4 regions of the Pelomonas candidula genome follow, and region 4 is predicted to be linked to each of the others. Evidence: predicted binding sites of a transcription regulator. Region 4 holds the regulator's gene; each other region holds the start of a gene.
What was found. Region 4 encodes FNR, which switches genes on or off when oxygen is low (the NO sensors DNR and NnrR bind a similar motif). Its sites were predicted from a motif close to TTGATNNNNATCAA; they were not measured.
Positions count from the first base shown of each region.

Region 1 (7,456 bases), on a different contig from region 4:
CGGCGCCTTTGGCGCCAACCTGCTGCTGGACAAGCGCGGCCGCATCTGGTCGCAACGCAACATGTTCGACCCGCGCACCGGCGAGCGCCGCGAGCTGGGCGCGGCCGACGGCGCCGACCTCGGCACCGGCTGGTTCCGCGCCTACGTGCAGCTGGATGACGGCCGCATGCTGTTCGGCGGCGCGCACGGCCTGCTGGTGATCGACCCCAACCGCTTCTCGCCATGGTCCTACCAGCCGCCGCTGGTCATTTCCGAGCTGCGCGTGGAAGGCGAGGAACGGCCGCTGCCCGCCGGCGCCGACAAGATCGTGCTGGCGGCCGGCGAGCGCGCCTTCAGCCTGTCCTTCGCGTCGCTGGACTACAGCCAGCCCAGCCGCAACCGCTACCGTTACCGGCTGCAAGGTCTGGACGACGCCTGGGTGGACGGCACGTTGGGCCGCACGGCCACCTACACCAACCTGTCGCCGGGCCATTACCGGCTGCACATGCAGGGCAGCAACCGCGACGGCGCCTGGGGCTCGGGCGAACTGGTCGTCGACGTCGACGTGCGCGCCGCCTGGTGGCAGACCAGCTGGGCCCGCGCGCTGGCGGTGCTGGCCGTCATCGGCGCCGTCACCGGCATCGTGCGCGTGCGCACACGGCTGCTGCTGCGCCGCCACCGCGTGCTGGAGGCCCGCGTGCAGGAGCGCACCGAGGCACTGGAGGCCGCCACGGCAGCGCTGACGGCCAAGTCCGCCGAGCTGGAGGAGGCCAGCCTCACCGACCCGCTGACCGGCCTGCGCAACCGCCGCTTCCTGGACCGCCAGATGCCCGCCGACGCGGCGCTGGCCGTGCGCCACTACGAACCCCTGGCCGGGCAGGCGAGCCCTGAGGGCAGCGAGCAGGACCTGCTGTTCTTCCTCATCGACATCGACCACTTCAAGCGCATCAACGACGCCCACGGCCACATGGCCGGCGACGCCGTGCTGACGCAGATGCGCGGCCGGCTGGAACAGGTGTTCCGCGAGACCGACTACCTGGTGCGCTGGGGCGGCGAGGAGTTCCTCATCGTCGCCCGCGGCACGCCGCGCAGCCGCGCTGCCGAGCTGGCCGAGCGTGCCCGCCAGGCCATCGCCGCCCAGCCGTTCGCGCTGGACGGCGGCTACCGGCTGTCGCTGACCAGCTCGGTCGGCTTCAGCGCCTTCCCGCTGTGCACGCGGCTGCCCGCCGCGCTGGACTGGCACGCCGCCATCGACCTCGCCGACGCGGCGCTGTACGAGGCCAAGGACGAAGGCCGCAACGCCTGGATCGGCCTGCTCGATGCCGAAGCTGCGACCGAGGCCGAATTGCGCGAGGACTCGCGCCGGCGCCTGGACGACTGGGCCGCGACGGGACGGGTCCGGCTCGTCACGTCCGTCGCCGCGCGCGTACCTGCGCGCTGACGCGCCTCGGGGAGGCGCAGGCTCCCGCGACCGGGGCGCCCCGCCGCGGTGGCCTGCTACGCTCGAAGCCCCCTAGAACAACAACCGTGTCGATGCGTCTGTCATCCGTCCTGCTCCCGCTGCTGCTCTGCTGCCTCGGCCTGCCGGCCGCGCGAGCCGAGCGCGACGCGATGTCAGAGCCCCGCTTCGTCACCGCCACCGGCACCTCGGGCATCGTCGACGGCATCGTCGCGGCGCTGGCACAGGACGAGCGCGGCCTGATCTGGGTGGGCACCAGCGTGGGCCTGGTGCGCTATGACGGCTACCAGACCCGGGCCTACCCGATGACGGAGTCGGACCGCCCCGGCGGCCGCGCCAACCGCTTTCTGCGCGCGTTGCTGGCCGACCGCGGCGGCGTGCTGTGGGCCGGCAGCGCCAGCGACGGCCTGGCCCGCTTCGACTCGCTGACCGAGCGCTGGACCTTCCTTCAGCACGACCCGGCCGTGCCCGACTCCATCTCGCCCGGCAGCGTGCTGCGGCTGGCGCGCGCCCAGGACGGCCGCATATGGGTGGGCCTGCTCGGTGGCCTGGACCGGCTGGACCCCGCCACCGGCCGCTTCGAGCATTTCCGCGTCGCCGACGGCCACGGCCTGCCGGACGACCGCGTCGGCGCGCTGCTGGTGGACCGCGACGGCGACCTCTGGGTGGGCACCTGGCGTGGCCTGGCACGGCTGCGCGCCGGCAGCCAGCGCTTCGAGCCGGTTGAGGGCGGCTGGGCGGTCAACGCGCTGGCCCAGGGTGGCGACGGCCGCATCTGGGTCGGCACGCGCGACGGCCGGCTGCTGCTGGTGGACCGTGGCGGCCGCACCGCGCCACACGCGCTGGAGGCGGGCGAAGGCACGCGGCCGTCGCCGGTGCTGAGCCTGCTGAGCGTGGGCGACGGCGAGGTCTGGGTGGGCCGCGTCACCGGCGTGGAACTGCGCGCCACCGACGGCCGCCTGTTGCAGCTGCTCAAGCGCAACCAGCGCCGCCCCTGGACGCTGGGCGGCACCGACTTCCACGCGCTGCTGCGCGACCGTGCCGGCACGCTGTGGGTAGGCGGCTACGGCGGCGGCCTGCAGCGCTACGACCCCGAGAACCATGCCCTGTGGGTACGCCGCCAGGACGATGACCCCGCCAGCCCGCTGGCCGACACCGACGTGCGCAGCGTGCTGCAGCTGGCCAGCGGCGAGATCTGGCTCGGCACGCTGGAGCGCGGCATCGCTGTGCTGGACCCGCAGCTGCACCTGACCGGCGCGATCCGGCCGGACACCCGCTTCAGCGGCCTCGTCGCCGCACTGGCCCAGGCCGGCGACGGCAGCGTCTGGGCCGGTACGGAAAGCGGCCAGCTGTTCCGCTTCGACACCCAGCACCACCTGCGCGAGGTCCGCTCCACCGGCCAGGCCCGCGTGCGCCGGCTGCTGGCCGGCCGCGACGGCACGCTGTGGGTGGGCACGGCCGATGGCGTGCACCGGCTGGCGCCCGGCGCGACCGAGCTGGACCGCCTGCCACTGGCCGGTGGCAAGCGCCTGGGTGGCAACGTCAACGCGCTGGTCGAAACCGCCGACGGCCACCTGTGGGTGGGCGCCGAGGCGGGCCTCTTCCAGCTCGTCGACGGCGCCCTGCGCCCGGCCGGCGCCGGCCTGCCGCAGGAGGGCGTGCTGGGCCTGCTGGTCGACCCGCGCGGCGTGATGTGGGTAGACACCAGCGCCGGCCTGTTCCGCCGCCCGCCGGGCGCGGACTTCGAGCGCGTGGCGCTGCCGCGCGGCGCGCAGGACCGCAGCTTCGGCGCCAACCTGCTGGCCGATGCCCAGGGCCGCATCTGGACACACCGCGGCATGTTCGACCCCGCCACCCGGACGTACACCGAGTTCGGCAAGATCGACGGCGTCGACATCGGCACCGGCTGGTTCCGCGCCTATGGCCAGCTGGCCGATGGCCGCATGCTGTTCGGCGGCAGCACCGGGCTGCTGGTGGTCGAGCCCTCGCATTTCCACCGCTGGGACTTCCAGCCGCCCATCGTCGCGACCGAGCTGCGCATCGACAGCCGCCGCCAGCCCGCCGGCCTGCTGCGTGACGGCCTGACGCTGACGGCCCGGCAGCGCGCGTTCTCGGTGGAGTTCGCCGCGCTGGACTACAGCGCGCCGGCGCAGAACCTCTACCGCTACCGGCTGCAGGGCTACGACGAGGACTGGATCTCCACCGGCGCCGAGCTGCGCGTGGCCAACTACGCCAATCTGGCACCCGGCCACTATTCGCTGCAGGTGCAGGGCAGCAACCGCCTGGGCGACTGGACCGACCAGCCGCTGCTGATCGACGTCGAGGTGCAGCCGGCCTGGTGGCAGACCTGGTGGGCACGCACGCTGGGCGGGCTGCTGGCCGGGTTGGGCATCTACAGCCTCGTGCAGTGGCGTACGCGCGCGCTGGAGCGGCGCCAGGCCGAGCTGGCGCGGCGCGTGCAGGAGCGCACGGCCGAGCTCGAGGCGCTGTCCGCGGCGCTGAAGGAGTCCAGCCTCAGCGACCCGCTGACCGGCCTGCACAACCGCCGCTACCTGACGCAGCACATCGACGCCGACATCGCCGTCGCGCTGCGCCGCCATGCCGCGGGCAGCGCACCGTCGGACAACGGCGACCTGATCTTCATGCTGGTGGACGTGGACCACTTCAAGCTCGTCAACGACCGGCACGGCCACTCGGCCGGCGACGCCGTGCTGGTGCAGATGCGCGAGCGGCTGCGCGAGGTCTGCCGCGACAGCGACCACGTCGTGCGCTGGGGCGGCGAGGAGTTCCTCGTCGTCGCCCGCGACGGCTCGCGAGAGCACGCCGCCGACCTGGCCGAGCGCATGCGCCGCGCGGTGTCCGGCCGCCCCTTCGAGCTGCCCGACGGCCAGCGGCTGACGCGCAGCTGCTCGATCGGCTTCGCCTGCTTCCCGCTGGCCCCGGCCCACCCGCAGGCGCTGGACTGGGGCACCCTCATCGACGTGGCCGACGGCGCGCTCTACGAGGCCAAGCGCAGTGGCCGTGATCGGTGGGTGGGCGTGGTCAGCGCCGACGCCGGACTGGACGCCGACGCGCTGCGCGACCTGATGGGCCGCCCGCCCGTCGAATGGCTGGCCAGCGAGCGGCTGCGCGTGCTCAGGAGCGCTCGCTAGCTAGGGCCCCAGCCGAACGGTGCCGGCAGCGCCGCCAGGATGCGCTCGCGCAGTGGCGCGTAGGCGGCGTCCACCGTCTGGCCCGGCCGCGGCGCGAGCGGGTCCTGGTGGCTGCCGAAGGCCTCGTCCAGCTCCACCCAGTCGTCGGGGCTGAACACCTCGGCCGCGCGTGGCAGGATCTCGGTCTCCTCGCGCTTCATGTGGCGCAGGTAGCGCGCCGCGTAGACGCGGATCTGCTGCTCGAACTTGTCGCGCCGCGCCTCGCCCATCTGCTCCCAGGCCAGCAGGCTGTGCTGCAACTCGCGGATGGCGCGCTCGCCCTGGGCGTGGTCGGCCTCCAGGTCGTCCAGCGTGTCGCGCAGCGCCGGCGCCAGCGCGCGCAGCTTGGGGAACAGCAACTCGCTTTCCTTTTTGTGATGCAAGCGTTCGGGAAATTCGTCGACGTAGAACAGCATCGCCCGCAGCGCGCCGAAGTCCGGTGGCGTGTCAGCGCGGCGCTGCGCCTCCAGCAGCAGCGGCACCGTGCGCAGCATGGCCGCGAGGGCATCGTGCTCGGCGCGGATGACACGCACGGCCAGGGGCATGGGCGACGGGAACATGCCGCGAGCGTCGCGCCTCGACCACGACCGGACCTTGCGCTGGATCAAGCGGCCGAAAGTCACCCCCGTAAAATCGCGCGTTTTGCCCCTTCAGCCCAAGAAAGCTCCGGCCATGACTGACGCATCGACCGCCTCCCCCACCCTCATGGCCAACGCGATCCGCGCCCTCGCGATGGACGCGGTGCAGGCGGCCAACTCCGGCCACCCCGGCGCCCCGATGGGCATGGCCGACATCGGCGTGGCGCTGTGGGCGCGCCACCTCAAGCACAACCCGGCCAACCCGCACTGGGCCGACCGCGACCGCTTCGTGCTGTCCAACGGCCACGGCTCCATGCTGATCTACGCGCTGCTGCACCTGACGGGCTACGACCTGCCCATCGAGGAGCTGCGCAACTTCCGCCAGATGCACAGCAAGACGCCCGGCCACCCGGAAGTGGGCATCACCGCCGGCGTCGAGACGACGACGGGCCCGCTGGGCCAGGGCGTGACCAACGCCGTCGGCCTGGCACTGGCCGAGAAGCTGCTGGCGCGCGACTTCAACCGCGATGGCCACCAGATCGTCGACCACCACACCTACGTGTTCCTGGGCGACGGCTGCCTGATGGAAGGCATCTCGCACGAGGCCGCCGCACTGGCCGGCGCGTGGAAGCTGAACAAGCTGATCGCCATCTACGACGACAACGGCATCTCCATCGACGGCCAGGTCGCGCCCTGGTTCGCCGACGACACGGCCAAGCGCTTCCAGGCCTACGGCTGGAACGTCATCGGCCCGGTGGACGGCCATGACGTGGACGCCGTCGACGATGCCATCGGCAAGGCCAAGAAGAGCGCCGACAAGCCGACGCTGATCATCGCCAAGACCCACATCGGCAAGGGCTCGCCCAACCGCGCCAACACCAGCAAGGCCCACGGCGAGCCGCTGGGTGCCGAAGAGATCAAGCTGACCCGCGAGGCGCTGGGCTGGACGCATGAACCCTTCGCCATCCCGGCCGAGGTCTACGCCGCGTGGGATCACAAGTCTGCCGGCGATCAGGCCGAGAGCGCCTGGGACCAGCGCTTCGACGCCTACGCCGAAGCCCACCCCGAGCTGGCCGCCGAATTCCAGCGCCGCATGGCCGGCGTGCTGCCCACCGACTTCGCGCAGATCGCCGTCGACGCCGTCGTCAAGGCCCACGCCGAGGCGCAGACCGTCGCCAGCCGCAAGGCCAGCCAGATCGCGCTGGAAGCCTTCACGGCCAAGCTGCCCGAGATGCTGGGCGGCAGCGCCGACCTGACCGGCTCCAACCTGACCAACACGAGCAGCACGCCCAACCTGCGCTTCGACGCCGCTGGCACGCCCAACAATGGCCGCCACATCAACTACGGCGTGCGCGAGTTCGGCATGGCCGCGATCATGAACGGCATCGCGCTGCACGGCGGCTTCATCCCGTACGGTGGCACCTTCCTGACCTTCAGCGACTACAGCCGCAACGCCATCCGCATGGCCGCACTGATGAAGACGCGCGTCATCCACGTGATGACGCACGACTCCATCGGCCTGGGTGAAGACGGCCCGACGCACCAGTCCATCGAGCATGTCGCCAGCCTGCGCCTGATCCCCGGCCTGGACGTCTGGCGCCCGGCCGACACGACCGAGACCGTCGTCGCCTGGACGATGGCCCTGGGCAACGCGCAGCGCCCCAGCCTGCTGGCGCTGAGCCGCCAGAACCTGGCCTACTCGCCCAAGACCAACGTCGACGAGATCGCCAAGGGCGCCTACGTGCTGAGTGAACCGGCCAAGGGCAAGGCCAAGGCCGTCATCATCGCCACCGGCTCCGAAGTGCAGCTGGCCATGGCCGCGCAGAAGCTGCTGGCCGACGAAGGCGTGAAGGTGCGCGTGGTCTCCATGCCGTCCACCAGCGTCTTCGACCGTCAGGACAAGGACTACAAGAAGACCGTGCTGCCCAAGGGCCTGCCGCGCGTGGCGGTGGAGATGGGCGTCAGCGACTTCTGGTGGAAGTACGGCGTGGACGCCGTCGTCGGCATCGACACCTTCGGCGAATCGGCCCCGGCGCCGGTGCTGTTCAAGCACTTCGGCTTCACGCCCGAGAACGTGGCGGCGACTGTGAAGGCGGTGCTGAAGAAGAAGTAAGCCGCCAAGCGGCGCCAAGAACCGACAGGGTCATCACGATCCGAGCGTTTGACCGGTGCCGATTGCTCACGCCATGAGCGCTGGGCCTGTGCGTCATTGGCGCGCGGGCCAGCCCGGTCAACTCAGGCCTGGATAC
Region 1 is NZ_JBIGIC010000003.1:24,879-32,334, forward strand. It holds gene ACG04R_RS06275 (diguanylate cyclase) at 1-1,420, shown strand, start outside; gene ACG04R_RS06280 (diguanylate cyclase) at 1,513-4,590, shown strand; gene ACG04R_RS06285 (hemerythrin domain-containing protein) at 4,587-5,189, opposite strand; gene tkt (transketolase) at 5,335-7,320, shown strand.
Region 1: the regulator FNR is predicted to act here: its motif matches at 5,224-5,237, upstream of ACG04R_RS06285 (hemerythrin domain-containing protein).

Region 2 (7,456 bases), on a different contig from region 4:
GCTGACACACGCGCGAGAAGTGATCGACGACGTGCAGCGCAGCACCGACGACATCCGACAGATGGTTGACACCATGGGCCAGATCGCCAACCAGACCAACCTGCTGGCCTTCAACGCCGCCATCGAGGCCGCTCGCGCCGGCGAGCACGGCGTGGGCTTCTCGGTGGTGGCCGACGAGGTGCGCAAGCTGGCCGAGAAGTCGGGCAGCGCGGCGCGCCAGATCGCCATGCTGGTAGGGGCCACCGCCACGCGCATCATCGACGGCAACCGCCTGACCCATGACGCCGAGAGCGCCTTCCAGCGCATCCTCGGTTCGGTGGAAGCCTCCGATGGCCTGATCAAGAACATCCACCTGGCCACGCACACGCAGTCCACCGCCACTCAACGTGCCGAGCACCTGCTGCAGCAACTGGAAGCCACGGCGCTGGCGGGTCGGTCATGAACGAGGCCCCGGGCACCGCGCGGCGATGGGCAATCGCCCGCATCGGCGCCACGCGGCTGGCCGTCGACGCCGCATGGGTGGAGTCCGCCCTGGCCGCCGACCGGCCGCTCGAACCGCTGCCACGCCGCTCGGGGCCGGTGGCCGGGCTGCTCGCGACGCCACGGGGCCTGGTGCCGGCGGTCGACATCCCGAGATGGGTGCCGCTGCCGGGCGCGAACGCCACCGAAGCGCCGACCGACGCCCTGGCGGCAGGCGCTGGCCATCGCTACCTGGTCCTGGCCCGGCAGGGACGCCGCGTCGGCATCCGCGTCGACGAGCTGATGGGGATCGAACAGGCCCCTGCGTCCAGGCGGCAGCGCATGCACCACGCCGACGACCCGCGGGAGCTGTTCGACGGCCTGCTCGCTGCCGAAGGAGATGAACCGCCGGCGCTGGTGCTGGAGCCTGGCCGGCTCATGGACCTGCTGAACCTGTGGGTGGGCTGCACCGAGGCGGAGGCGCGGCCATCCGCGACAGCCGTCGTCGACCGCCGCACCGACTCGACGGCGCTGTTCCGCGTGGCCGGACAAGTCGTCGCCGTCCGGACACGTCATGTGGTCGAGCTGCTGCCGCTGCCCGCCGCGCCGGCCTCGTTCGTCGTGAGTGCAGCCACCCGCAACTTCGTGACCTGGCGCGACTCGATGGTCCCGCTGCTGAACGCCGCCTGGGTGATGCCGCGCTCGGCGCCGGGGGGCACCGCAACACTGGCGGCGGTGCTGTGCGACGACACCGGCCGCCACGCCATGCTGCCCATCGACGAGTTGCTCGGCCACGCGGCGGCGCCGCTCCACGCCCCGGGCCTTGACGACGACGCACCGGCCTGGTGGGGAGGCGCCTGGGAAGCCGACGAAGGCCTGGCCCGCGAGCTGCGTGCCGACGTGCTGCTGGCCGCCCTGCCCGAATCAGCCTTGCGCAAGACCACGCAACGCCTCGACCCGGCCACCCGGAGCCCGACAAACGAGCATGCCCACGTCGTGCTGCAGGCCGGCGCGAGCTTCGCCGTCCCGATGCACGAGGTGCTCGCCATCCTGGACAACGCCGCGGCCGACGCCACGACCTGCCAGTGGCGGGGCCAGACCGTCCCCGTGCGGCAACTCGGCACCACGGCCCCGACCGGGAGGCTGCTGGCGCTCTTCCACTGCGAAGGCGGCTGCATCGCCCTGCGCGCCGACCGCCTGGTGGCCCTATTGCCAGCCCACGCGGCCGAGACGTCGAGCTTCCCCGGCCGCCCTGGCGAACGCATGCTGACCACCCGCGAGCCGAACGCCAGCTACCTCGTACGCAGCGCAGCCCAGTTGGTCTGCGAAAGCCGCCCGGCCGCCGCCCTCTACTGAGAAGCCGCGGGAGCGCCCGGCGCGCGCACCTCTGCCGGCCGGCGCCTCCCGGGTGACAGACACCGGCGGGCGGGTCGCGGCATGATCGGCCTCCACGCAGCCCCAAGGCCCTCGCCCCCCATGCAACTCGAAACCCTCGCCGTCTCCATCCAGGACCACATCGCCACCGTGCGCCTGAACCGCCCCGACAAGGCCAACGCGATGAACGCGGTGATGTGGCAGGACATCCGCCGCGCGTTCGACTGGATCGACGCCCAGCCCGAAGCCCGCGTGGCGGTGCTGGAGGGCGAAGGCCGGCACTTCACCGCCGGCATCGACCTGCAGATGATGATGGGCCTGGCCCCGCAGATCCAGGACCCCTGCGACGGCCGCACGCGCGAGAGCCTGCGCCGCGTCATCCTCGACATGCAGGACACGCTGACCAGCCTGGAACGCTGCCGCAAGCCGGTGCTCGCGGCCATCCACGGCGCCTGCGTGGGCGGCGGTATCGATCTGATCTGCGCCGCCGACATGCGCTACTGCAGTGCGGACGCCTACTTCTCGATCAAGGAGATCGACATCGGCATGGTGGCCGACGTCGGCACGCTGCAGCGCCTGCCCAAGCTGATCGGCTCGCAGGGCCTGGTGCGCGAGCTGGCCTACACGGGCCGGCGCGTGGAGGCCGCGGAGGCGCGCGAGATCGGCCTGGTCAACCGCGTGTTTGACAGCCGCGAGGCATTGCAGGCCGGCGTGCGCGAGATCGCCGCGACCATTGCCGCCAAGTCGCCGCTGTCCATCCGCGGCACCAAGGAACAGCTCAACTACGCGCGCGACCATTCGGTGGCCGACGGCCTCAACCACATCGCGACCTGGAACGCGGCGATGCTGATGAGCGAGGACCTGCAGAAGGCCATGATGGCCGGCAAGGGCACCGCGACCTTCCGCGACTGAACCCTGGCGGCCCGGCCGGCCGATCAGAGCCCCGGCGGCAGCGGGCCGAAGCGCGGCGTGGGGCCTCGCTCCAACTGTTGCAGCCGCCGCTCCAGGTCGGCGATGTCCCGCGCTTCGCGGAGGAAGCGCTCGTCGTCGTCCACATGTGGCTGATGCCAGGTCCGCCGCAGCCAGGCACCGGCGCGCCGGAGCAGGTCCGGGACATCGACGGTCGGGGTACGAGTGGCGGTGCGAAGCATGGGACTCTTTCGTGATGCGTTGGCTCACGATAGATTTCGCTCCCACCGGCGCCAAGGCACAGCTGGCACTGCGTTCAGCCGCCCTGTATCAGCGCCCGCGCTGACACAGCCGGCTGGTTCGGCTCCTTCCGCCATCGCTCCCGTTGAACTTTCCACGTGCCTGCCATGCTGACACTCACCCAGACCCTCGCCTTCCTCGCCACCGCGCTGGTGCTGACCGCCACGCCCGGGCCGGACAACCTGATGGTGCTGAGCATGGGCATGTCCCGCGGCCGGCGGGCAGGCATCGCGTTCGGCCTCGGCTGCGCGCTGGGCTGCCTGAGCCACACGCTGCTGGCAGTCGTCGGCGTGAGTGCGCTGGTGGCGGCGTCGCCGGTCGCGTTCACGCTGCTGAAGGTGGCCGGTGGCGCCTACCTCGTCTGGATGGGCGTGCAGGCCTGGCGGCATGCCGGCGCGGTGCGCGTGGGTGGCGAGGCGACGGATACCACGCCGCTGCGCCAGCTGTTCGTGAAGGGGCTGATCGCCAACGCCATCAACCCCAAGGTGGTGCTGTTCTTCCTGTCCTTCCTGCCGCAGTTCGTCGTCGCGTCGCAGGGCGAGGTGGCGTGGCAGCTGGGGCTGCTGGGGCTGCTCTTCACGGCTCAGGCCGTGCTGCTGTTCGGGCTGCTGGGCTATTTCTCCGGCAGCGTCGGCGCCTGGCTGAACCGCCGGCCCGGCGTGGGCCGCTGGCTGGACCGCCTGGCCGGCACGGTGTTCATCGGCCTGGGCGTGCGCATGATCGCGGCACGCTGAAAGCCGGCGCCGCTCAACGCGACGCAGCCTTGCGCGACGCGGCGGCGGCGAGCGCCTTCAAGCCCTTGTTGACCTGGTCGCGGTTGCCCTGCGCCGCGGCATCGAGGCTGGCGTTGTCGTCCGCGAGCGTGAGGCCGGCGCCGGCCAACGCCTCGCGCGCTTCGCCGACCGACAGGCCGAAGACTTCGGCCACCGCGCGCAACGGTGCGCGCGCCAGCGCCTGCACCGCGACGGCGGCCATCGAGCCGCCCTTGCCGCCGTCGGCCGGGCGCACGAAGGCGGTGGCCGCGAACACGGCCACCGCCACCAGCAGCAACGCCAGCGCGCGGCGATGGCCGGTGAAGTGCCGCTTGAACGCCGCCAGGTTGGACAGCACGTGCAACATCACGGCGGCCACCAGGCCCCAGCCCAGCCAGGTGTGAATGTCCTTCTGCAACGGCGATTGCCAGTGGAAGAACAGCATCACGCCGGTGGCGGCCATCAGGGTGAAGCAGGCCATGACCAGCGGCGTGGCCCAGTGGCGGGAAACGGAAGGAGTCGTCATCAGGATGGGAGCAATGGAAGGACAAGAACCTGCGCATCATCCCTGCGCCCGGTGAACGCCACGTTGCTGTACTCGCCGCCCCCTCAACACGCAGCAAGTTGACCGGGATCAGAGCCTGCCGGGTGGCCGCTGCCTAGAGTCAGGCAACACCTCTTCCGAGCGGCCAGCGCCGCCCTCCTCCCCATGCTCGACCCCAAGAACGCCGACGTCTGGCTCGTCGGTGGCGGCATCGCCTCGATGGCAGCGGCCACCTTCCTCATCCGCGACGCCGGCATGCCCGGCGCCCGCATCCACATCCTCGAAGAACTCGGCATCGCCGGCGGCTGCCTGGACGGCAGTGCCTCGCCCACCCAGCCCGGCTACGTGACCCGCGGCGGGCGCATGCTCTGCGAGGAGGTCTACCAGTGCCTGTGGAACCTGCTGGACGGCATTCCCTCGCTGGAGAAGCCGGGCCTGTCGGTGCGGCAGGAGATCGTCGCCTTCAACGAACAGGTGCGCACCGAGGCTCACGCCCGGCTCATCGCCCGGGGCCCGCGCATCGTCGATGCGCGCCACTACGGTCTCGATGGCCGCGACCGCGCCGAGCTGACGCGCCTGCTCGCCACGCCCGAGTCGCTGCTGGGCGCGCGGCGCATCGACGAGCTGTTCTCGCCGCACTTCTTCCAGAGCAACTTCTGGCAGATGTGGCGCACCACTTTCGCCTTCCAGGACTGGCACAGCGCCATCGAGCTGCGGCGCTACTTCCTGCGCTTCCTGCAGGAGTTCCCCCGCATGCACACGCTGGCCGGCGTGCGCCGCACGCCCTACAACCAGTACGACTCCATCGCCGTGCCGCTGCAGCGCTGGCTGACGGCCCAGGGCGTGGACGTGCGCTTCGGCCACCGCGTCACCGACGTCGACTTCGACCAGCGCGACCCCGCCGCCCGCCGCGCCACGCGGCTGCACGTGCAGACGGCCCAGGGCGCGCAGGCCATCGACATCGCGCCGGGCGACGCCTGCTTCATCACGCTGGGCTCCATCACCGCCGACGCCACCTACGGCAGCAACACCGACGCGCCCGAGCTGATCCGCGACCGCCGCGACGGCGCCTGGTCGTTGTGGGAGACGCTGGCGCCCAAGGCCGACGACTTCGGCCGCCCGCACACCTTCTTCAACGTGGACGACAACAAATGGCTGTCCTTCACGCTGACCATGCACGGCCGCACGCTGCTGGACCGGCTCATCGGCTTCAGCGGCAACGAGCCCGGCACCGGCGCGCTGATGACGTTGACGGACTCCAACTGGCTGATGTCCCTCGTCGTGCCCTACCAGCCGCACTTCCCCGGCATGCCGGCGGACACCTACACCGCCTGGGGCTACGGCCTCTTCATCGACGCACCGGGCGACTTCGTGCACAAGCCCATGTCGCAGTGCGGTGGCCGAGAGCTGCTGGACGAGTTGCTGCACCACCTCGGCTTCGACGACATCCGCGCCGTGGCGCTGGCCAGCACCGACGTGACGCCGGTCATGCTCCCCTACGGCTCGGCCATGTTCGCACCGCGCAAACCGGCCGATCGCCCCCACGTGCTGCCCGAAGGCGCGGCCAACTTCGCCTTCCTGGGCCAGCACGTCGAGCTGCCGGACGACACGGTCTACACCGTCGAATACTCCGTGCACTGCGCCATGCACGCCGTCTACCGCCTGTTCGGCGTGGACAAGCCGATCCCGCCGATCTATCAGGGCCTGCACGACCCGCACGTCGGCCTGGAGGCGCTGACGGCGGCGTTCAGCTGACGACGGCGACGGCGCGCTACTCGATCAGGTCGATGGCCCAGTCGAACGACGGCTTGGCAACGTGGTCGTGGGCAACGCCGAAGTCCCGGCGGTCGATCACCAGCCCTTCGTAGCCCCGCCGCCGGTAGCGCACCTGGTAGGCATCCACGTCCTGCACGTTGCCCGGCGCGCTGGCGCTGCTGAGGATCAGATGCACCGGCAGGCGACGGCTGGCCGCAAAGCGCGCGTCCTCGTCACGGAGGTTCTGCGGCGTGAGGCCCCAGAAGGCGCCGTCGAACAGCAGGTAGTTGCCGAAGAACGGCGTCGTCGAGCTCTCGTGACTCAACAGGATGGCCCCGAGCAGACCGCCGTAGGACGTGCCCGCGAACGTACGCGCCGTCGTCGTGCGGTAGCTGGCCTCGATCAGTGGCACCAGTTCCTGCTTCAGGAAGCTGCTGTAGGCCGGCGCACCGTCGGCGGTGTAGTCGATGGCGCGGCGATCCGGCTCGGGGCCGCCCTGCTCGATGCTCACGAGGATCGTCTGCTTGTGGCGCTGGTCCAGCATCCGAGAGAAAGCCTGAAAAGACCACTGCCCGTCGGTCGCATAGATGACCGGGTAGCGCCTGCCCGACGTGGCATAGCCCTGCGGCAGGTAGACGTGGAAGGGGTAGGCGATGCCCGTGTACCCGGACGCGATCGATTTGTTGCGCTCCACCGTGCCGGCGTAAACGTAGGCAGGTGCCGACGCCGCGGACGGCGGCGGCTGCACAGCGGACGGCCGGGCATCGGCCGACGGGCCCACGCCGCGGCAGGCGCAGGCCATGCAGGCCAGGCCCAGCAGCAGGCACCGACGTAAGGACATGGGGCTCTCTCGGTTGTGACGGCCGCGAGCATACGCACGACCGGGGCGACGGCTGGCGCCGCGTGACGGCGAGAAGCACGGGTTGGCGAACCCGCGGGCTCGCGCCGGCAAACGCCCCTAGCATGCACGCCGACACCCGCAGCCACCGCCACCCATGCAAATCGCCCGAGAGACTCCCGACCAGCCCGACGTCATCGCCCTTATCGCCGAGCTGGACGCCTACCAGGACAGCCTCTACCCGCCCGAGAGCCGGCACGCGCTGGACCTGACCTCGCTGAAGCAGGACAACGTGCTGTTTTACGTCGCCCGCAACGACGCTAGGGTCGCCCTTGGCTGCGGCGCCGTCGTGCTGGGCGACACCTATGGCGAAATCAAGCGCATGTACGTCAGCCCCGCGAGCCGCGGCCAAGGCGTCGCGCGGCGGCTGCTGCAGGTGCTGGAAGCCGCGGCCGCCGCTGCCGGCTGCCGGCTGCTCACGCTGGAGACCGGGCCCTATCAGCCCGAAGCGCTGGGCTTGTACGC
Region 2 is NZ_JBIGIC010000021.1:59,893-67,348, forward strand. It holds gene ACG04R_RS26945 (methyl-accepting chemotaxis protein) at 1-442, shown strand, start outside; gene ACG04R_RS26950 (chemotaxis protein CheW) at 439-1,815, shown strand; gene ACG04R_RS26955 (crotonase/enoyl-CoA hydratase family protein) at 1,936-2,745, shown strand; gene ACG04R_RS26960 (hypothetical protein) at 2,769-2,984, opposite strand; gene ACG04R_RS26965 (LysE family translocator) at 3,150-3,776, shown strand; gene ACG04R_RS26970 (DUF4405 domain-containing protein) at 3,790-4,320, opposite strand; gene ACG04R_RS26975 (oleate hydratase) at 4,504-6,093, shown strand; gene ACG04R_RS26980 (alpha/beta hydrolase) at 6,110-6,934, opposite strand; gene ACG04R_RS26985 (GNAT family N-acetyltransferase) at 7,089-7,456, shown strand, end outside.
Region 2: the regulator FNR is predicted to act here: its motif matches at 4,419-4,432, upstream of ACG04R_RS26975 (oleate hydratase).

Region 3 (7,456 bases), on a different contig from region 4:
GCGAAGCCGAGGATGACCAGGCCGGTCACCTTGGGCGTGGGCAGCACCTGGCCCATGACGAGCCAGAACGGAATGGCCGTCAGGATGACCGACAGGATGAAGCCGACGGCGTAGCCCTTGAAGCTGACGTGGAAGTCGCCGTCGTCGTGATGGTCGTCGTGGCCGTGGTTGTCGTGTGCGTGGTCGGCCATCACAGCACTCCCATCAGGTAGACGAAGGTGAAGACGCCGATCCAGACGACGTCCAGGAAGTGCCAGAACATCGACAGGCACATCAGGCGGCGGCGGTTGGCGGGTGTCAGGCCCAGCTTGCCGACCTGGAACATCAGCGTGACCAGCCAGATGCAGCCGAAGGTGACGTGCAGGCCGTGCGTGCCGACCAGCGTGAAGAAGCTGGACAGGAAGGCACTGCGGCCGGGGCCCGCTTCCTCGTGGATAAGGTGGTGGAACTCGAACAGCTCGATGCCCAGGAACCCGAGGCCGAACAGGCCCGTGATGGCCAGCCAGACGAGCACCTGCTGCTTGCGCTTGGCCTGCATCGCGATCATCGCGAAGCCATAGGTGATGGAGGAGAACAGCAGCAGCGCGGTGTTCATGGCCACCAGCGGCAGGTCGAACAGGTCGGAGCCCGACGGGCCGGCCGCGTAGGAGCGGCCCAGCACGGCATAGACGGCGAACAGCACCGCGAAGATGAGGCAGTCGCTCATCAGGTAGAGCCAGAAGCCCAGCATCGTGCTGCTGGGCGGGTGGTGCGCGCCAGCGTGGTCGTAGTAGACCGGCGCACCGTTCACGTGGGTGGCAACAGTTGCAGACATGTCAGGTTCTCCCGGTCAGGCCGCCGAACCGGCAGCGGCAGCGAGGGCGCGCGTGCGCTCTTCCTCGGTGCGGGTCACCGCATCGGCCGGGATGTGGTAGTCGCGGTTGTAGTTGAAGGTGTGCACGATGGACGCGATGACGGTGGCCGCCAGGCCCAGCGCGGCCAGGATGTACATGTGCCAGATCAGCGCGAAGCCCATGGCCGTGGCCAGCATGCCGATGACGAAGCCGGCACCGGTGTTCTTGGGCATGTGGATGGCGACGAAGCCTTGCTGGGGACGCTCGATGCCGCGCTGCTTCATGTCCTGCCAGGCGTCCAGTTCATGGGCGATGGGCGTGAACGCGAAGTTGTAGTCGGGCGGCGGCGACGACGTGGACCATTCCAGCGTGCGGCCACCCCAGACGTCACCGGTCGTGTCGGCCAGTTCCTTGCGGCGCCAGATGCTGACGGCGATCTGGACCAGGAAGGCACCGATGCCGCAGGCGATGATGCCGGCACCGAGGGCGGCCACGACGAAGTAAGGCTGCAGCGTCATGTCGTCGAAGTGGTTGACGCGACGGGTGACGCCCATCAGGCCCAGCACGTACAGCGGCGTGAACGCGACCCAGAAGCCGACGAACCAGCACCAGAACGAGACCTTGCCCCAGAAGGCGTCCAGGCGGAAGCCGAAGGCCTTGGGGAACCAGTAGTTGATGCCGGCGAACACGCCGAACACCACGCCACCGATGATGACGTTGTGGAAGTGGGCGATCAGGAACAGGCTGTTGTGCAGCACGAAGTCCGCCGCCGGCACGGCCAGCAGCACGCCGGTCATGCCACCGATGACGAAGGTGACCATGAAGCCCACGGTCCACAGCATCGGCACCTCGAACTTGATGCGGCCACGGTACATCGTGAACAGCCAGTTGAAGATCTTGGCGCCCGTCGGGATCGAGATGATCATCGTCGTGATGCCGAAGAAGCTGTTCACGCTGGCGCCCGAGCCCATCGTGAAGAAGTGGTGCAGCCAGACCAGGTAGGACAGGATCGTGATGACGACCGTGGCATAGACCATGGACGCGTAGCCGAACAGCTTCTTGCGGCTGAACGTGGACACGACTTCCGAGAAGATGCCGAACACCGGCAGCACCAGGATGTAGACCTCGGGGTGGCCCCAGATCCAGATCAGGTTCACGTACAGCATGGCGTTGCCGCCCAGGTCGTTCGTGAAGAAGTTGGTGCCGAGATAGCGGTCGGCCGTCAGCAGCGCGAGCGTGGCGGCCAGCACCGGGAAGGTGGCGACGATCAGCACGTTGGTGCACAGCGAGGTCCATGTGAAGACGGGCATCTTCATCATGGTCATGCCGGGCGCGCGCATCTTGATGATGGTCGCGATCAGGTTGATGCCCGACAGCGTCGTGCCCACCCCCGCGATCTGCAGCGACCACAGGTAGTAGTCCACCCCCACGTCGGGGCTCGCCAGCAGGCCGGACATTGGCGGATAGGCCAGCCAGCCAGTCTTCGCGAACTCGCCGACGAACAGCGAGAGCATGACCAGCACGGCGCCGCCAGCGGTCATCCAGAAACTGAAGTTGTTCAGGAACGGGAAGGCCACGTCGCGCGCACCGATCTGCAGCGGCACGACGTAGTTCATGAAGCCCGTCACGAACGGCATCGCGACGAAGAAGATCATGATGACGCCGTGGGCGGTGAACACCTGGTCGTAGTGGTGCGGCGGCAGGAAGCCGGCACTGTCACCGAAGGCCAGTGCCTGGTGGGCTCGCATCATCAGCGCGTCGGCAAAGCCGCGCAGCAGCATCACGACACCGAGCACGATGTACATGATGCCGATCTTCTTGTGGTCGATGCTGGTGATCCAGTCACGCCACAGCGGGCCCCAGAGGCGGAACTTGGTCAGCAGGGCCAGCACGAACAGGCCGCCCAGCGCGACCATGATGAAGGTGCCCACAAGGATGGGCTCGTGCAGCGGCAGCGCATCCAGGCCGAGACGGCCGAAGATGGGATGAAGCTGTTCGGCAGCCTGATGCTGCGCAACGATGGCATTGGACATGGGTCGGACTCAGTTCTTCGGCGCAGCGGTCTCGGTCTGGGCCTCGGCGGGCAGACCCAGCGGATTGGTCGGCGTGCACAGCGCAGCCACGACGGTGCGCTCGCGCTTCGTGCCTTCGGCATCGCGCCAGGCCGTGCGCATCGTGCCCGCCACGCCGCCCTTGCCGGCCCCGCCGGCGGCGTCAATGGCCATCATGGTGCTCGTGCACATCTTCTTGCCGTCGACGCAGCGGTCGACGATGGCACCCCACAGGCCCGGCTCGACACTGGCGAAGCGCTGGATGGGTTCCTTGGTGCTGGGCTGCTCCAGCTTCAGGTAGTCGGCACGCGTCAGCGTGTTGCCGCCGGCCTTGTTGGACTCGACCCACTTGGCGAATTCCTCGTCCGTCAGGCCGTGGAACTTGAAGCGCATGTCCGAGAAGCCGGCACCGCTGTACTGGGCCGACAGGCCGTCGTAGACGCCCGCCTTGTTGATGACGGCGTGCAGTTGCGTCTGCATGCCCGGCATCGCGTAGATCATGCCGGCCAGCGCGGGCACGTAGAAGGTGTTCATCACCGACGTGGACGTGAAGCGGAAGTGGATCGGGCGATCCACCGGCGCGGCCAGTTCGTTGACGAGGGCGATCCCCTGCTCGGGGTAGATGAACAGCCACTTCCAGTCCATCGCGACCGCGTAGACCTCCAGCGGCTTCACGTCGGCAGCCAGCGGCTTGCTCTCGGAGATGCGGTCCAGCGGTCGGAACGGGTCCAGCTTGTGCGTGCTGATCCAGGTGATCGCGCCCAGCGCGATGATGATCAGCAGCGGCGCACCCCAGATCACCAGTTCCAGGCGCGTGGAGTGGTCCCAGTCCGGCGAGTAGGTCGCCTCGGTGTTGGACTGGCGGTAACGGTACGCAAAGAACAGCGTCAGCGCGATCACCGGCACGATGATCAGCAGCATCAGCAGCGTCGACGTGACGATGAGGTTCGCCTGCTGCTGCGCGATGTCGCCGTGAGGCTTCATCACGATGGCGTTGCAGCCACTCAAGGCAAGCCCGGACAGCAAGACCGGGACGCGAGTAAGGAGAGTGTTTTTGAGGTACATCCGGACTAACGCGCGAGGGTTAACGATCTTGCACGTGGGACGGGAATGTAAGTTGATTGAGGCAAATCAACGATTGGACATTTTGTCCTAGTCACAGACGGAGACAAGCCCATCATGGCCCTGAGCAGTACCTTCCAAACTCCCCAGTCCGGCCCGCTGACGACCCGTACCGACGAGGAACTCGCCCCCGGCGACATCGCCGTCGGCGTGATCATCGGCCGAGCGTCCGAATATTTCGACTTCTTCGTCTTCGGCATCGCCTCGGTGCTGGTTTTCCCTCAGGTTTTCTTCCCGTTCGCCGCCGACCGCCTGACCGGCACGCTGTACGCCTTTCTGGTCTTTGCGCTGGCTTTCGTCGTCCGACCGGTCGGTACGCTGATCGGCATGGAGATCCAGCGCCGCTTCGGCCGCTCGACCAAGCTGACCGCCGCCCTCTTCCTGCTCGGTTGCTCCACGGTCGGCATGGGCCTGCTCCCGGGCTTCGCGTCGGCGGGCAGCACCGCCATCGTGCTGCTGGCGCTGTGCCGCATCGGCCAGGGCCTGGCGCTGGGCGGATCATGGGACGGCTTGCCGTCGCTGCTGGCGCTGAACGCGCCGCCGGACCGCCGCGGCTGGTACGCGATGCTGGGCCAGCTGGGCGCGCCGCTGGGCTTCTTCGTCGCCTCCAGCGTGTTCCTCTACGTCTTCAGCAGCCTGGACGACAAGGACTTCCTGTCCTGGGGCTGGCGCTTCCCATTCTTCACGGCCTTCGCGATCAACGTCGTTGCGCTGTTCGCCCGGCTGCGGCTGGTCGTCACGCACGAGTACGAGAAGCGCATGGAGGAGCATGAGCTCGACCCTGCCCACCTGCACGAGCTGCTGCCGGCGCAAGGCCATCACATCGTCATCGGCGCCTTTGCCGCGCTGGCCAGCTACGCCCTCTTCCACCTCGTCACGGTGTTCCCGCTGTCCTGGGTCGCACTGTCGGACCCACAGGGCATCGACGACTTCATGAAGATGGAGCTGCTGGGCGCCGCCTTCGCCGCCGCGGCCATGCCGATGTCCGGCCTCATCGCCGACAAGATCGGCCGCCGCAGCTTCCTCGGCACGCTGGCCCTGGCCATCGGCGTGTTCGCGCTGGCAGCGCCGTTCATGCTGGGCGGCGGCAAGCCGGGCCATGCAGCTTTCCTGCTGATCGGCTTCGTGCTGCTGGGCCTGTCCTACGGCCAGGCGGCCGGCTCGGTGACGTCCAACTTCCTGCCGCATTTCCGCTACACCGGCGCGGCGCTGACGGCCGACATGGCCTGGCTGCTGGGCGCCGCCTTCGCGCCGGTCATCGCGCTGTTCCTGTCGTCGCGCTTCGGGCTCGGATCGCTGACCGTCTACCTGCTGTCCGCGGTGGTCTGCACGCTGCTGGCGCTGCGGGTCAACAAGAAGCTGCGTGAGGCGGCCGTCGTCCAGGACTGACGCGGCGGATGCCAGCCAAGGCGGGCTGCGGCCCGCCTTTGTTTTGCGCCGCCACCTTTTCAATCAAAACCCGGCCGAGCCCCCTCATGAGCCTGACGCTGCACTACCACCCGCTGTCCTCCTACTGCTGGAAGCTGCTGATCGCGCTGTACGAGAACGGCACGCCGTTCGAAGCGCAGGTCGTCAACCTCGGCGACCCGGCTGCGCGCGCCGCCTACGCCGCGTTGTGGCCCACGGCCAAGATCCCGTTGCTGGTGGACGGCAACCGAGTCGTGCCGGAAACCTCGTTGCAGATCGAATACCTGGACCGCCGCCACCCCGGCCGCCAGCGCCTGCTGCCCGACGACTTAGACGCGCAGCTGGACGTGCGCCTGTGGGACCGCCTGTTCGACCTCTACGTGATGGACCCGATGCAGCGCTACATCGCCCAGATCCTGCGCCCGGAGGCTCAGCGCGACCCGCAGGCCATGCAGGCCAGCGTCGACGGCCTGGGGAGGGCCTACGACCTCATCGACAGCCGCATGGGCGAGCACGCCTGGGCCGCAGGCGAAGACTTCAGCCTTGCAGACTGCGCCGCCGCGCCAGCGCTGTTCTACGCCGCCATCGTGCGCCCGTTCGGGCCGGAACACACGCGGCTCGCCGCCTACTTCGAGCGGCTGCTGGCCCGGCCATCGGTCTGGCGCTGCATCGTCGAGGCGCGGCCGGTCTTTCAGTACTACCCGCTGAGGCACGCGCTGCCCGCGCGCTTCCTCAGCGGCGACGCGCCTTAGCCCAGCGCCTTGCGCGCGTTCTGGAACATCCGCAGCCACGGGCTGTGCTGCGCGCGGTCGCCCGAGGTCCAGCTCATCTGCACATTGCGGAACACGCGCTCCGGGTGGGGCATCAGCGCCGTGAAGCGGCCATCGGCCGTCGTCACGGAGGTCAGGCCGCCCGGGCTGCCGTTCGGGTTGAACGGGTAGGCCTCGGTGGCCTGGCCGTGGTTGTCGACGAAGCGCATCGCGGCGATGACCTTGGACGGATCGCCCTGGCGCGCGAAGTTCGCAAAACCCTCGCCGTGCGCGACGGCGATCGGCGCCCGCGTGCCAGCCATGTCCTTGAAGAAGACGCTGGGCGAATCCAGCACCTCGACCAGGGCCAGGCGGGCCTCGTACTGCTCGCTCTGGTTGCGTGTGAAGCGCGGCCAGGCGTTGGCGCCCGGGATGATGGGCGCGAGCGCGGCCAGCATCTGGCAGCCGTTGCACACGCCCAAGGCGAGCGTGTCGGAGCGCGAGAAGAAGGCGCGGAACTGCTCGGTCAGCACCGGGTTGAACATGATGCTGCGCGCCCAGCCTTCGCCTGCGCCCAGCGTGTCGCCGTAGCTGAAGCCGCCGCAGGCCACGAACGCTGCGAAGCCGTCGAGCTTCACGTCGCCGCGTTGCAGGTCGCTCATGTGCACGTCGAAGCTGTCGAAGCCGCCCAGCGACATCGCGTAGGCCATCTCGACGTGCGAGTTGACGCCCTGCTCGCGCAGGATGGCGACCTTGGGCTTGGCGCCGGTGCTGATGAAGGGGGCTTCCGGCGTGAACGTCAGGTGCACGTGCATGCCGGGGTCGTCGGCCTTGCCGGCGGCGGCGTGCTCGGCGTCGGCGCCAGCCGGGTTGTCACGCAACCGGGCGATGCGCCAGCTCACCTCATCCCAGGTCTGCTGCAGCGCCGTCAGGTCGGCCGCGAAGACTTTCTTCGCATCGCGCCAGACTTCCATCTGCCGCGCCGCGTTGGGCTTGGCGACGACATGCGAATGCTTGGACAGGCCGTGCGCACGCAGCACCTGCATGACCGCATCGCGGTCGGCCGCACGGACCTGGATCAGTGCTCCCAGTTCCTCGGCGAACAGCGCGCGCAGCGTCAGCTCATCGCGGCGGCCGCTGACCTGGGCAGCCCAGTTCTTCGAGTCACCCGTGTCGGCACGGCTGTCGCTGATGCCGTCGCCTTCGGTCACCAGCATGTCGATGTTCAGGCTCAGGCCGGTCTGGCCGGCGAAGGCCATTTCGCAGGCCGCCGCCCACAGGCCGCCGTCGGAGC
Region 3 is NZ_JBIGIC010000013.1:91,833-99,288, forward strand. It holds gene cyoD (cytochrome o ubiquinol oxidase subunit IV) at 1-191, opposite strand, end outside; gene cyoC (cytochrome o ubiquinol oxidase subunit III) at 191-814, opposite strand; gene cyoB (cytochrome o ubiquinol oxidase subunit I) at 830-2,866, opposite strand; gene cyoA (ubiquinol oxidase subunit II) at 2,876-3,949, opposite strand; gene ACG04R_RS22685 (MFS transporter) at 4,064-5,395, shown strand; gene ACG04R_RS22690 (glutathione S-transferase family protein) at 5,482-6,165, shown strand; gene purL (phosphoribosylformylglycinamidine synthase) at 6,162-7,456, opposite strand, start outside.
Region 3: the regulator FNR is predicted to act here: its motif matches at 4,006-4,019, upstream of cyoA (ubiquinol oxidase subunit II).

Region 4 (7,456 bases):
GTGCCACCGGCAACATCCTGCGCGACTACCTGACCGACCTGTTCCCCATCATGGAGCTGGGCACGTCGGCCAAGATGCTGTCCATCGTCCCGCTGATGGCCGGCGGTGGCATGTACGAGACGGGTGCCGGCGGCTCGGCCCCGAAGCATGTGCAGCAACTGGTGGAAGAGAACCACCTGCGCTGGGATTCGCTGGGCGAGTTCCTGGCCCTTGCCGTGAGCCTGGAAGAGCTGGGCATCAAGAACGGCAACGCCAAGGCCAAGGTGCTGGCCAAGGCGCTGGACGCTGCCACCGGCAAGCTGCTGGACAACGGCAAGGGCCCCAGCCCCAAGACCGGCGAGATCGACAATCGCGGCAGCCACTTCTACCTGACGCTCTACTGGGCGCAGGAACTGGCCACGCAGACGGAGGACGCCGAACTGGCCGCCAAGTTCAAGCCGCTGGCCGACAAGCTGGCCGCCAACGAGGCCAAGATCGCCGAAGAGCTGAAGGCCGTGCAGGGCAAGCCGACCGACATCGGCGGCTACTTCCTGCCGGACGTGGCCAAGCTGGACAAGGTCATGCGCCCCAGCGCGACGTTCAACGCCGCACTGGCCGCGCTGGCCTGATGCACGCCTGCACCTGAAAGGGGCGCCTCCGGCGCCCCTTTTTCACGCCTGGCACCGTTTTTGTCATCCTGCAGCAAGCCAGGTTTCAAGCTTGTTACGTAAAGTCAGACCCAGGCGTTTGCCTCCTGCAATCCCCTAACCCGGCCTCTCGTGAAGCACCGCGAGTCGCCACAACCCCGGCCCTACGCCGGGGTTTCCTTTTGGGGCGCGCAAAAAGCCCCGACATCCTGCGACGGCGGGGCTGGCGGAACGGCGCCGCCGGGCGATGCCCGGGCCGCGTCACTCCATCTGGGCAATCATCACGTCGCCGAATCCCGAGCACGACACCTGCGTCGCGCCGTCCATCAGCCGCGCGAAGTCGTAGGTGACCTTCTTGCTGAGGATGGCCTTCTCCATCGCGCTGATGATGAGGTCGGCTGCTTCGGTCCAGCCCATGTGGCGCAGCATCATCTCGGCGGACAGGATCGAGGAGCCCGGGTTCACGTAGTCCTTGCCGGCGTACTTGGGCGCCGTGCCGTGGGTGGCCTCGAACATCGCGACGGTGTCGCTCATGTTGGCGCCCGGCGCGATGCCGATGCCGCCCACCTGAGCCGCCAGCGCGTCGGAGATGTAGTCGCCGTTCAGGTTCAGCGTCGCGATGACGCTGTACTCGGCCGGGCGCAGGATGATCTGCTGCAGGAAGGCGTCGGCGATGACGTCCTTGATCGTGATGGTCTTGCCGGTCTTCGGGTTGGTCAGGCGGCACCACGGGCCGCCATCGATGGGCTGGGCGCCGAACTCCTGCTGCGCCACCGCATAACCCCAGTCACGGAAGGCACCTTCCGTGAACTTCATGATGTTGCCCTTGTGCACCAGCGTGACCGACGGCTTGTCATGGTCGATGGCGTACTGGATGGCCTTGCGCACGAGGCGCGCCGTGCCTTCCTGCGATACGGGCTTGATGCCCAGCGCGGAGGTCTCGGGGAAGCGCAGCTTCTTGGCGCCGAGTTCGTCGCGCAGGAAGGCGATCAGCTTCTTGGCCTTGTCGCTGCCGGCCTCGTACTCGATGCCGGCGTAGATGTCCTCCGAGTTCTCGCGGAAGATGACCATGTCGACCTTGTGCGGCTCCTTCACGGGGCTGGGCACGCCGTTGAAGTACTGCACGGGGCGCAGGCAGACGTAGAGGTCCAGCTCCTGGCGCAGCGTCACGTTCAGCGAGCGGATACCGCCGCCGACCGGTGTCGTCAGCGGGCCCTTGATGGAGACGATGCAGTCCTTGACGGCCTGCACCGTCTCGGCAGGCAGCCACACGTCCGGACCGTAGACACGCGTGCTCTTCTCGCCGGCGTAGACCTCCATCCAGTGGATCTGGCTCGCGCCACCATAGGCCTTGGCGACCGCGGCGTCCACGACCTTCAGCATGACCGGCGTGACGTCCAGGCCGACGCCGTCCCCCTCGATGTACGGAATGATGGGGTTGTGCGGCACGTTCAGCGAGAAGTCGCCGTTGACGGTGATCTTCTGGCCGCCTTCGGGCACCTGGATGCGTGGGGACATGGCGTGGGCTTTCGCAGCGATGCGAGAAAAAAGATGCGGCGAGTTTATGGCCCGCCAGTGGCAGTCGGCGGCGCTCAGCAGGCCTGCAGCAGGCGCTCCCACACGCCATGCGCGAGGCCCCAGGCCGCACCCGCCGCCAGCGCGAAGCCGGCCAGGCGCAGCGCCAGCACCTCGCCGCCCGCGCCGCGCTTGAGCAGCCGCGCCCGCCACAGCGGCGCGATGACGAGGCCCGGCGTGCTGGCCAGCGCGAAACCCGCCATTGCCGCCGCGCCACTCATGACCGAGCCCGACAGCCCCGCCAGCAGCAGCGCCGCGTGCAGCAACCCGCAGGGCATCGCCACCCAGGCAACGCCGGTGGCGAAGGCATGGCGCGGCTTGGGCCGCCAGTTCACGGCGCCCAGCCAGGCCGGCACGCGGCCACGGGCCAGCAGCGTCAGGCCCAGCAGCAGCATCGCGGCCTGCACCAGCGCCCAGGCCGGCTGCAGCAGCACGACGCTCTGCGACGCCCGCGCCAGCGCTTCGGCCGATGCCGCCGCCACGGCGCCACCGGCCGTGTAGCCCAGCACCCTGCCGACCAGCAGCCTCGCTGGCCGCGGGCCACCGGCCAGCGCACAAGGCGCGCTGCACATCGCCGCGCAGTGCGGCGTGCCCGCCAGGCCCATCAGCGTGGCCGACGCGATCAGCGCGGCGTCCAGAGACATCAGATGATCTTCGAGAACCGCTCGCGGCTCGCGTCGGCCTGCAGGTAGCGGTCGAACACCAGCGCGACGGCGCGCACGAAATACCAGCCCAGCGGCGTGACCTGGATGGCGTCCGGTTCCAGCGCGACGAGGCCCTGCCCCACCAGCTGTTCCAGCCGCGCCAGTTCGGGCGCGAAGTAGGTCGGCACGTCGACGAGATAGGAGGCCGCAATGGACTCGTACTCGACGCGACCCTGGCACATCAGCGCCATGATGACGGCGCGGCGCAGCAGGTCGTCGCGCGTCAGTGCGAGGCCGCGCTGCACGGGCAACTGGCGCAGCTTCAGCGCGTCCTCGTACTCCGGCAGCGTCTTGGCGTTCTGCGCGTAGGTGGCGCCCACCCGGCTGATGGCGGACACGCCCAGGCCCACGAGGTCGCAGTCCGGCTGCGTCGAGTAGCCCTGGAAGCCGCGGTGCAGCAGGCCCTGCCGCTTGGCGACGGCCAGCGGGTCGTCGGGCAGCGCGAAGTGGTCCATGCCGATGTAGGTGTAGCCCTCGCCCAGCAGCGCGCTGATGGCGCCCGACAGCATGGCCAGCTTGTCGCCGGCCGGCGGCAGCAGCTCGGCCGCGATGCGGCGCTGCGGCTTGAAGCGCTGCGGCAGGTGGGCGTAGGCGTACATCGCGATGCGGTCGGGCCGCAGCTCGGCCACCTGCGCGATCGTGCGGGCGAAGCTCTCGGGCGTCTGCAGCGGCAGGCCGTAGATGAGGTCCACGTTGGTCGACGAGAAGCCCAGTTCGCGGGCAGTCTGCATCAGCGCGGCGACCTGCTCGATGGGCTGCACGCGGTGCACGGCCTTCTGCACGGCGGCATCGAAGTCCTGCACGCCGAAGGACAAGCGGTTGAAGCCCAGCAGGCGCAGGTGCGCGAGCCGATTCAGGTCCACCGTGCGCGGGTCCACCTCGATGGACAGCTCGGCGCCGGGCAGCAGCTTGAAGCGCCGGCGCAGCCCGTCCATCAGCACGCTCAACTCGTCGTCGGACAGGAAGGTGGGCGAGCCGCCGCCCAGGTGCAGTTGCGACACCGGCGCCGCGCCGCCCAGAGCCTCGGCGACGAGATCCATCTCCACTTCCAGCGCGGCCAGGTAGGGCGCGGCGCGTTCGTGGTGCTTGGTGATGATCTTGTTGCAGGCACAGTAGTAGCAGAGCTGCTCGCAGAACGGGATGTGCACGTAGACCGACAACGGCTGCGCCGTGCCACGCTGGCGCAGCGCCTGCAGATGCTGGTCGGCCTGATGGGCTTCGACGAAGCGATCGGCCGTCGGATAGGAGGTGTAGCGCGGCCCGGCCACGTCGTGACGGCGCAGGAGGTCGGCGATCTCGAGTTCGGGGGGGCGGGCGGTTACAGCAGTCATGGCTGCACTTTGCCCAGGGCGACGCGGGCCGGCCTTGATCGGCGTCAAGCCCGCAGCGCACGACCCGACCAAGAATGTGAACCAGTTGATCCAACCCAATAACGCCATGCTGACGACCCTGACGCCCGTCACACGCATGTCGCCCCGCCCAGACATGCCGACGCACTCTCCCGCCGCCATCGAGCCGCTCAAGGTCGCCTGCGCCAGTTGCAACTTGCGCGAGCTGTGCCTGCCAGTGGGACTGAACTCCACCGAACTGGGCCAGCTCGACGCCCTCGTCGCCAAGCGCCGCACCGTCTCGCGCGGCGAGCACCTGTTCCGCAACGGCGAGCGCTTCGAGGCGCTGTACGCCGTGCGCACCGGCTTCTTCAAGACCTGCGTGAACAGCGAAGACGGCCGCGACCAGGTCACCGGCTTCCAGATGGCCGGCGAGCTGCTGGGGCTGGACGGCATCAGCAGCGACCACCACCACTGCGACGCCGTCGCTCTGGAGGACTCGTCGGTCTGCGTGATCCCCTACTCGCAATTGGAAGACCTGTCGCGCGAGTTCACCGTGCTGCAGCACTCCTTCCACAAGATCATGAGCCGCGAGATCGTGCGCGACCATGGCGTCATGCTGCTGCTGGGCAATATGCGGGCCGAAGAACGGCTCGCCGCCTTCCTGCTGAACCTGACGCAACGACTGCAGGCACGCGGCTTCTCGGCCTCCAGCCTCGTGCTGCGCATGACGCGCGAGGAGATCGGCAGCTACCTCGGCCTCAAGCTCGAGACCGTCAGCCGCACGTTCTCCAAGTTCCAGGAAGACGGGCTGATGGAGGTCAAGCAGCGCCAGCTGCGCATCCTCGACCAGGCCGGCCTGCAGGCGCTCGTCAACAACAGCCGCTGCTGACGGGACTCTCCGGCGCCCATGCTGCAGCGCACAAAAGCGCGAGTAGGATGGGCTCCATGCGTCCCCACATCCTCATCATCGGCTGCGGCTTTGGCGGCCTGGAGGCGGCCCGCGCGTTGAGCGGTGCCGATGTCGACGTCACGGTCGTCGACAAGACCAACCACCACCTGTTCCAGCCGTTGCTGTACCAGGTGGCGACGGCGGGCCTGTCGGCTCCGTCCATCGCGGCGCCGATCCGGCATCTGTTCCGCCGCCAGCGCAACGTGACGACGCTGCTGGGCGAGGTCGTCGCCATCGACGCGCAGGGCAAGACCGCCACGCTGAGGGACGGCGCGCTGCTGCGCTGGGACCACCTCATCGTCGCCGCCGGCGCCACGCACAGCTACTTCGGCCGCGACGACTGGGCCCCGTTCGCGCCGGGGCTGAAGACGCTGGCCGACGCGTTCGAGATCCGCCGCCGCGTACTGATGGCTTTCGAGGCTGCCGAGCGCGAAGACGATCCGGCCCGGCGCGCCGCGCTGCTGCAGTTCGTCGTCGTCGGCGCCGGGCCCACCGGCGTGGAGCTGGCGGGCACCTTCGCCGAGATCGCGCGCCACACGCTGCCGGGCGAGTTCCGCCGCATCGACCCGCGCCAGGCGCGTGTGCTGCTCGTCGAGGGCGGCCCGCGCGTGCTGGCCGCCATGCCCGAGAGCCTGAGCGAACGCGCCCGCGAGCAGCTGACGGCGCTGGGCGTCGAGGTGAAGCTGGGGGCGCGCGTGACCGGCATCGACGCCGAGGGGCTGGACGTCGCGACCAGCGCCGGTTCGGAGCGATTGCTGAGCCGCTGCATCGTCTGGGCGGCCGGTGTGGCGGCATCGCCGCTGGGCCGCGCACTGGCCGAGGCCACCGGTTGCACGCTGGACCGCGCGGGCCGCGTCGTCGTCGAGCCCGACCTCAGCCTGAAGGGCAACCCGGCCATCCAGGTCATCGGCGACCTGGCCGCCGCGCAAAGCCACGCGCCGGGCAAGCAGCCGCGGCCGGTGCCAGGCGTGTCACCCGGTGCGAAGCAGATGGGCCGCTGCGCCGCAGCCAACATCCTGCGACGCGTGCGCGGCGAAGCCACGCAGGCCTTCCGCTACGCAGACTACGGCAACCTCGCCACCATCGGCCGCAACAGCGCCGTCGTGGACCTGGGCTCGCCGGCCGGACCGCTGCGTTTCTCAGGCTATTTCGCGTGGCTGTTCTGGCTGTTCGCCCACGTCTACTTCCTGATCGGCTACCGCAACCGCTTCGTCGTGCTGCTGGACTGGGCCTGGGCCTACTGGACCTATGACCGCGGTGCGCGGGTCGTCGCGAACGCGGGCTCCGCCCAGCTCAGCGAGGCCAGCCCGGCGAGCGACGCGCAGGCTTGACGTCCTCGGGCGGCAGCGTCACCAACAGCAGCGCGAGGCTGGCGCCCAACGCGATGACACCCCAGAAGATGAGGAAGCTGACGGTGTAGACCGCCTGCGTGGACAAGTCCACCTGCGCGCCACCGAACCAGCGCAGGTCCGCCGGGTCGACGACGGCGAACACCAGCGCTTCCAGCACCCCTGCCGACAGGAAGGACGACCAGGCCACCGCCATCGCGAACCGTGCGACGCGCGAGGGGCCGGGAGCGCCTGTCACCGCGAGGCTCCCGGTACACCGGTCGCCGCATGGTTGCGGGCCGTCAGCGCCGGCATGTCGCCGGCCTTGGCACGCAGGTCGGCCGGCTCGGCATCCTCGGCCGCCTTGGGCGACGCGGCGTGCAGATCCAGCGGTGGATCGGGATGAATGATGGCCAGCGCCAGTGTGAAGAAGCTGGCCACAACGACGGTGGCGGGCCCCCCGATGACGAGCCAGACCATGGGTTCCCGCCAGGCGGGTACGGGTGTCGTTGCAACGGTCATGTGTGTCTCCTGAAGGTCAGCGCGGCAGCACGAAGGTGGACTTCTCGACGACAGCCTCGCCGGAGCCATCGCCTTCGCGGCTGATGCGCCAATGCATGGGATGGGCGCCTGGCTTGAGCTGCTGTGCCGCCTCGGGTGGCATCCGCAGGCTCACCGCCACCCAGCGGGCTTCGGCCGGTCCGATCTCGACGACGGTGGCCTGGCTCAGCTTCAGGCCCGGCAAGCCATCGGCGTCGATACGGTAGCGCTGCGGCGCCTCGGTGGCGTTCATGATCTGAAGACGGTAGACATTCTCGATCCAGCCGTCCTCCACGAGCCGCGCGAGCGACGCCCGGTCACGCACCACGTCCACGCGGAAGCTGTGCCGCGAGGCGATATTCCAGAGCAGCGCCGAGCAGATGACCAGCAGCACTGTGCTGTA
Region 4 is NZ_JBIGIC010000008.1:204,914-212,369, reverse strand. It holds gene ACG04R_RS17265 (NADP-dependent isocitrate dehydrogenase) at 1-608, shown strand, start outside; gene icd (NADP-dependent isocitrate dehydrogenase) at 888-2,144, opposite strand; gene ACG04R_RS17255 (urease accessory protein UreH domain-containing protein) at 2,219-2,845, opposite strand; gene hemN (oxygen-independent coproporphyrinogen III oxidase) at 2,845-4,236, opposite strand; gene fnr (fumarate/nitrate reduction transcriptional regulator Fnr) at 4,391-5,125, shown strand; gene ACG04R_RS17240 (NAD(P)/FAD-dependent oxidoreductase) at 5,173-6,516, shown strand; gene ACG04R_RS17235 (hypothetical protein) at 6,479-6,772, opposite strand; gene ACG04R_RS17230 (hypothetical protein) at 6,769-7,035, opposite strand; gene ccoG (cytochrome c oxidase accessory protein CcoG) at 7,052-7,456, opposite strand, start outside.